3 regions of the Arthrobacter sp. efr-133-TYG-104 genome follow, and region 3 is predicted to be linked to each of the others. Evidence: riboswitches for the same ligand, from Rfam matches in the RefSeq annotation. Region 3 holds a riboswitch; each other region holds the start of a gene.
The links. A riboswitch is a leader RNA that binds a small molecule or an ion and turns the genes downstream of it on or off. The one in region 3 is predicted to bind S-adenosylmethionine.
Positions count from the first base shown of each region.

Region 1 (2,256 bases), on a different contig from region 3:
GCGGTTTTGGGCGAAGAATTCGGCAGCAGCGGCCATGGATCGCGCCGTTGGATCATCGACCCCATCGACGGGACCAAGAATTTTGTCCGCGGCGTGCCGGTCTGGGCAACGTTGATCGCCCTGGTGGATGAGGGGGAACCGGTTGTTGGCGTCGTGAGCGCACCGGCACTAGGCAAGCGTTGGTGGGCCGCAAAAGATATGGGTGCCTACATGGGGCGCTCCTTGGCAGCTGCCACGCGACTGAAGGTTTCCAACGTTTCGCGACTGGCCGACGCCTCCATGTCGTATTCAAGTCTGTCCGGATGGAAAGAGCGAGGCAACCTTGATGAGTTCCTTGGGTTGACCGAGGAGGTCTGGCGCACCCGCGCTTACGGCGACTTTTGGTCCTATTGTCTGGTAGCGGAGGGCGCCGTTGATATCGCCTGCGAACCGGAATTGAACCTTTACGACATGGCAGCACTCGTTCCGATCGTTACCGAGGCCGGAGGTCGCTTCACCTCTTTGGAAGGTGAGGACGGGCCCTTTGGCGGCAACGCGTTAGCCACCAACTCGATCCTGCATTCGGAGGTCCTCAAAACGCTAAACCCGGCCCTGGACGATCTCCTCTGACGAGCGCTCATTACCGGAGTACGTTCCGACGGTAACACCCGGCTTTGACCAAATATTCGACGGCGGACGCCCCCCTTACCGGGCATCCGCCGTCGTTATATTCGCCGTTCATCCGATTTTTCGTCCTAAACGTAACAAAGCGCTTAACAATTGTGGTGGCTTTGTCAGCCCTGTGCGGGGTGCCCTAGCCTAGAGAGAGGTCACGAGTGCCAGCGCAAAACCCCGGTTTGCTGGCCGGCAACCCTCCATTCGCGGTGGGGTGCCCCGGGTGACGACCTGGCCGGTCCGGAACGGATTCGGCAAGCGCGACCCCAACCGGGGTCCCTCTTGAGTGAGGTCCCATGAGTACTGTCACGTTAAATCCCGCAGCCCCATCCAACACCCCAGCTGGCAACGTCCTCGCAGCCCGCCCCCTCGCCGCAGTAACAGGGGCAGAATTGCAGGCGCCGCTGATTCAGGGCGGCCACGCACGGTATGCAAACCTGGACTACGGCGCCTCTGCGCCGGCCTTGACCGTTGTCTCCGCGTATCTCAATGAGATTCTGCCGTACTATGCCAGCGTCCACCGGGGCGCCGGCTACGCCTCCCAGATAAGTACGTCGGTCTACGAGAACTCCCGGAACGTGGTCCGTGAATTCGTTGGCGGACGCCCGGACGATTCCGTCATCTTCACGCGCAACACCACAGATTCCTTAAACCTGCTGGCAGGCTGCCTTCCACAACTGGATGGTGAATTCGTTGGGGAAGTCCTTTACCTCGACATAGAACACCACGCCAATTTGCTCCCATGGCAAGGTGTTCCGCACCGCAGCGTCGTTGCCGAGGCAACGCTTGCGGCCACCGTGGACAAGCTCCGGAACGAGCTCAGCCAAGGAGGGGTATCGCTGCTTGCCGTGACGGGCGCATCGAACGTGACCGGCGAGATCCTTCCCATCGCGGAACTCGCGGATCTTGCCCACGAACACGGTGCCAGGATTGTGGTTGATGCTGCCCAACTGGCTCCGCACCGGCGCATAAACATCACCCAAGCGGATGTGGACTACCTTGTGTTCTCCGGTCACAAGCTTTATGCGCCTTTTGGGGCAGGCGTTGTGGTGGGCCGTCCTGATTGGCTCGACGCCGGAACACCTCACCTCGCAGGTGGCGGGGCGGTACGCGAAGCCCGGTTGGATTCGGTCAGTTGGGCCACCGGTCCGGCACGGCACGAAGGCGGCTCCCCCAACGTCTTGGGCGCTGCCACGCTCGCCCGTGCAACGCAGGTGTTAGCGGACCTGGACCAAGACGCATGGCACGCCCATGAGGCAGCAATCCGCTCCTACCTCATAGAGGGGCTGGAAGGCATCGATGGCGTAACCGTGCATCGGATCTTCAGTGATTCCGAGGACACCATCGGCGTCGTCAATTTCTCCGTGGAAGGGTTCGACGCCGGGCTCGTGGCAGCATTCCTGGCCGCCGAGCACGGCGTCGGCCTACGCGACGGCAGGTTCTGCGCGCACCCGCTGCTCAAGCGCCTCGGCCTGCCCTCCGGGTCACTTCGCGCAAGCTTCGGTGTCGGCTCCCGGCTCGAGGATGCCGCGCGGCTCCTTGCCGGGATCAGGGAACTCAAACGCAACGGTCTTGGCTGGGACTACGTGGTTGATGAAGGGC
Region 1 is NZ_JARVTA010000007.1:10,998-13,253, reverse strand. It holds gene hisN (histidinol-phosphatase) at 1-609, shown strand, start outside; SAM riboswitch class IV at 808-921, shown strand; gene QRN04_RS07095 (aminotransferase class V-fold PLP-dependent enzyme) at 951-2,256, shown strand, end outside.
Region 1: it holds a riboswitch for S-adenosylmethionine, as region 3 does, so the genes downstream of both, QRN04_RS07095 (aminotransferase class V-fold PLP-dependent enzyme) here and metX (homoserine O-acetyltransferase MetX) in region 3, are expected to answer to the same signal.

Region 2 (2,256 bases), on a different contig from region 3:
CCGGCAACGCGAGACGGGTATCGACGTCGTACTTTTGGACCGTGGCTTTGATACGGAAGCCGGCGAGCGCGCACCGTGGCTGTTGCTTGGGGCCAAGACCCTGTCCTATGCCGTGAACATGGCGGCGCTTCGGTACGCGCACAAACAGGGCGCGGACGACGCGATTTTCACGTCCACTGACGGCCGCGTTTTGGAAGGCCCCACCTCCACGGTCCTTTTGGCGCACTTGGAGACAGTGGACGACGGCGAAGGTTCAGCCAGGACGGTTCGGCGCCTGATCACTCCCCAGCTGGACAGCGGCATCCTCCCGGGAACCTCGCAAGGGGCGCTCTTTGCAGCGGCCAAGGCGGCTGGCTGGGAACTCGGTTATGGTCCGTTGGAACCGCAGGACCTGTTCGACGCCGATGCCGTCTGGCTCATTTCGAGCATCCGGCTGATCGCGCCCGTGAACCACATCAACGGCAAAGAGGTGGGCGCTCCCGATGTGCGGAAGCAACTCACCGCCGAACTGAATGAGTTGTTTGCCGGGATCGAGTAAACCCCGACCTCAAACCAGGTCAGGACGCCGCGCGCTATTTCTTGCTGGCCCGCACAGGGTGCTCGCTGAGAATGGACAGCCGATTGAACGCGTTGATTCCGATCGCCGCCATGCAGATAACGCTGATCTGCTCGTCCGTGTAGTGCTGCCGCGCTCGCTCGAACAACTCGGGGCTGGGCCGGGACGAGCTCATACGGGTGATCTGCTCGGCGATTTCCATCGCCACCACTTCCGCTGCTTCGAATAATGGCACCTCCTTGTAGACAGCAACCAGGGAGAGCCGCTGTTCCGTCTCACCAAGTTTCAAGGCACGGCGGTGATGGAGGTCCAAACAGAAAGCGCACCCGTTGATCTGGGAGGAGAGGTAGTTGATGAGTTCCAGGGTCAGGCGTGGGAGGCCCTGCCGGTCGGCTTCCTCAACGAGCTGCTGGGAATAGTGGCTGAGCGTGGCGTAGAGGTCCGGCTGCTGCTTGTCCAAATATCCGGCGAGCCGGGGTTTTCCTTCTTGTTCGGGCATGGTTGGAGCCTAGCGCAACGCCGCCGAACCCAGCGGGACGTAAGAAAACGACGCTTGGGCAGGCTCCGATTACGCAACATGACGGTTGCTTCAGGCCCTCCGAGTGCGCCGGTGTCCTCGCGGATGTTACGTTTTTCCAGAGTAATGAGCACCAGCGCCAAGCCCTGACTTGCTGGTCGGCAACCCTCTCTCCGGCGGGGTGCCTCAGGTGACTACTCGGCGTATCGACAATTCGAACTGCAAGCGTGATCGAGGAGAAGCACCATGCCTGAACCCACCGAAGAAAAACTTGCCTACCGGCTGGTGACCGGCCCGGACACCCGTGAATTCTGTGAACGGATTTCCGCCGCGTTGGCCGAGGGATACGTGCTCCACGGAAGCCCGGCTGCCACGTTCAACGGGGAAAGCGTCATCGTCGCCCAAGCCGTGGTGCTCCCCGCCGCCATCGCGACTGCGGACGCCGCCGTCGCCAATGCCGTGGACCAGTTGGAGAACTACGAAGACGAAGAAGCGTTCGAGGGCCACGCATGAGCTACGCAGGTGACCTGACTCCTGAAGACGCGTGGGCCAAGCTCCAAGAAGGCGCCATACTGGTGGACGTCCGCACCGAGGGCGAGTGGGCACACATCGGGATCCCGGACACCAAAGCCACGGAAAACGATCCCCTCTTCATCCAGTGGAACTTCGCTGGCGGCATCCCGAATCCGGGCTTCCTCGAAGAACTCCAGCAGCAAGCGCCCGAGGGCGACGGCGTGGAACTGGTCTTCCTTTGCCGCAGCGGACATCGCTCCGTCTCCGCGGCCATCGCCGCTACGCAGGCCGGCTTCACTGCCTACAACGTCCTTGAAGGCTTCGAAGGCGTGCCGGACCGCTACGGCGAGCGGACCGTCAACGGCTGGAAAAACCGTGGGCTGCCGACGAATTTGGGGAACGACTAAGTGACTTTTAATCCCGATACCGCCAACTTGAGCCCGGACACCCAGGCAGTGCGCGGCGGACTCGACCGTACCAACTTCCAAGAGACCTCCGAGGCCCTTTTCCTGAACTCGGGCTTCGTCTACGAGTCAGCTGCCGCTGCCGAACGCGCCTTTACCGGCGAGGATCAACGCTTCGTCTACTCACGCTACGGAAACCCGTCCGTGGCCACGTTCCAAGAGCGGCTCCGTGTGCTTGAAGGCACCGAAGCATGCTTTGCGACGGC
Region 2 is NZ_JARVTA010000037.1:18,696-20,951, forward strand. It holds gene QRN04_RS17855 (aminodeoxychorismate lyase) at 1-538, shown strand, start outside; gene QRN04_RS17860 (carboxymuconolactone decarboxylase family protein) at 573-1,055, opposite strand; SAM riboswitch class IV at 1,196-1,307, shown strand; gene QRN04_RS17865 (DUF1737 domain-containing protein) at 1,320-1,586, shown strand; gene QRN04_RS17870 (rhodanese-like domain-containing protein) at 1,583-1,993, shown strand; gene QRN04_RS17875 (O-succinylhomoserine sulfhydrylase) at 1,994-2,256, shown strand, end outside.
Region 2: it holds a riboswitch for S-adenosylmethionine, as region 3 does, so the genes downstream of both, QRN04_RS17865 (DUF1737 domain-containing protein) here and metX (homoserine O-acetyltransferase MetX) in region 3, are expected to answer to the same signal.

Region 3 (2,256 bases):
ATGGAAGGAGACCGAAAACGACGAATTGTTGCAAGCGGCTTCTCAGCTGAAGAAGGCTTCACCGAGCTGCTCTGACAGCTGCCCGATTTCCGTCAGGAAGCCGTCATGCCCGATCGGCGCCTCGATGACATGGACCGGAACATCACCTGGCAGGGCAGCGGCAAGTTCGCGTGATTGCGCCGGGAAGTACAGCCGATCGGTGTCCACTGCGGCCACGAAGAATTCCGCCGTTGCGCGGGACAGGGACTTCTGCAGACCACCACGGCCACGGGTGACGTCATGGGACATCAAGGCCTCAGTGATGGCGATGTAGCTGTTGGCGTCAAAGCGTTGCACCAACTTCTTACCCTGGTGGTCCAGGTAGCTTTCCACTTGGTAGCGCCCCCGCTCCCCGAGTACCGGTGCAACAAGCGGGGCTTCCTTGGGCTGGGCTTGCCTGCCGAAGCGAAGGTCCAACTCCAAGGCTGAACGATAGGTGATGTGCGCTATGCGCCGCGCCAAGGCCAACCCGTTCTCGGGGGCCGGGCCGTCGTAATAGTCCCCGTTGTTGAAGTGCGGGTCCTGCCGGATCGCAAGGGTCTGGGACTGGGCAAAGGCGATTTGCTCCGCCGTGCTGTAGGCACCCACGGAGATCACGGCGCAGCGCTTGACGCGTTCGGGAAACGTAATGGCCCATTCAAGGGCCCTGGCCCCGCCCATGGAACCTCCGAGTACGGCGTGCCAGGCATCGATACCCAGGACGTCGGCGAGCCGGGCCTCGGCTTCGGTGCTGTCCCGGAGCGTGATCAGCGGAAACCGCGATCCCCACGGTTTCCCGTCGGGAGCCTGGCTGGATGGCCCCGTGCTCCCGTAGCAACCGCCCACGATGTTGATGGAGACAACAAAGAATCTGTCGGTGTCGATGGTCGCACCTGGACCGACGAGTTGCTCCCACCAACCTTCCTCGTCCGTACTCCCCCGAGCCACGTGGGTGCTTCCGGTGAGGGCATGCTGGACCAGCACCGCGTTGGATCGATCCGGGTTCAGGCTCCCCCACGTTTCGTAACCTAAGACGACATCCGGGAGGTACCCGCCCGCCTCAAGTTCCAACGAACCTATCCGGGCGTAGCGGACCGTTCCGTCTTCTTTTCCGTAAGTGGGAATGGCTATAGCACTGATGGTCATTTCCTTCGACACCTAAACCTCGCACTTGCCAGTCGCCTTGCGTGCGACGGGCCAGGTCCTCACCCGGGGCACCCCACCGCGGAGGAGGGTTGCCGGCCAGCAAGCCGGGGCTGTGTGCTGGCACTCATGACCTAATACGTAGAGTTTAGGAAGAACATCCCTCTTCAGGCGAAGATTGTGACACCAGTGTGACGTTTTGGGTGCGGCTTGTTCTCCCAAAGCTAGGCCTGGACGCCGCCCACCGAATAATCATCGGCGGGCGGCGTTCGTACGCGGTCAGGCTCCCTTGGCGGCCCGGAACCCGGCTTCGAGGTCGGCGATGATGTCATCGACGTGCTCCAGGCCCACGGACAAGCGCACCAATCCGGGGTTGACGCCCGCGACGGCCTGCTGCTCGGCGGTGAGCTGGCTGTGGGTGGTCGACGCCGGGTGGATCACCAGGGAGCGAACGTCGCCGATGTTGGCAACGTGGGAGTGCAGCTCCAGGCCGTCCACGAAGCGCTTGCCTGCCTCCACTCCACCCTTGATGGTGAAGGCCACCACCGCGCCCGTGCCCAAGGGGCCGTACTTGCGGCCGCGGTCGTACCAAGGGCTGGACGGCAGGCCAGCGTAGGCGACGGCCTCGACGTCGTCGTGGGCTTCCAGCCATTGCGCCACTTTAGTGGCGTTGGCGACGTGACGCTCGACGCGAAGGCTCAGCGTCTCCAGCCCTTGTGCGATCAAGAAGGCGTTGAACGGGGACACCGCGGACCCGAGGTCGCGGAGCAACTGCACACGTGCCTTCAGAATGTAGGAAAGGTTGGCGCCGAGTGCCCCGTCCTTCCCGAGATCGCGCGCGTAAACCAGGCCGTTGTAGCTGGGATCCGGGGTGTTGAATCCGGGGAAGCGCTCCGGATCCTTGCCGAAGTCGAAGTTGCCGGAGTCCACGATCACACCGGCTATCGCCGAGCCGTGGCCGCCGAGGTACTTGGTGGCCGAATGAACCACGATGTCCGCGCCCCACTCGATGGGACGGATCAAATAGGGAGTGGACAAGGTGTTGTCCACGATGAGCGGCACGCCGGCCTCATGGGCGGTGCGCGCAACGCCTTC
Region 3 is NZ_JARVTA010000001.1:468,692-470,947, reverse strand. It holds gene metX (homoserine O-acetyltransferase MetX) at 43-1,164, opposite strand; SAM riboswitch class IV at 1,181-1,296, opposite strand; gene QRN04_RS02115 (bifunctional o-acetylhomoserine/o-acetylserine sulfhydrylase) at 1,441-2,256, opposite strand, start outside.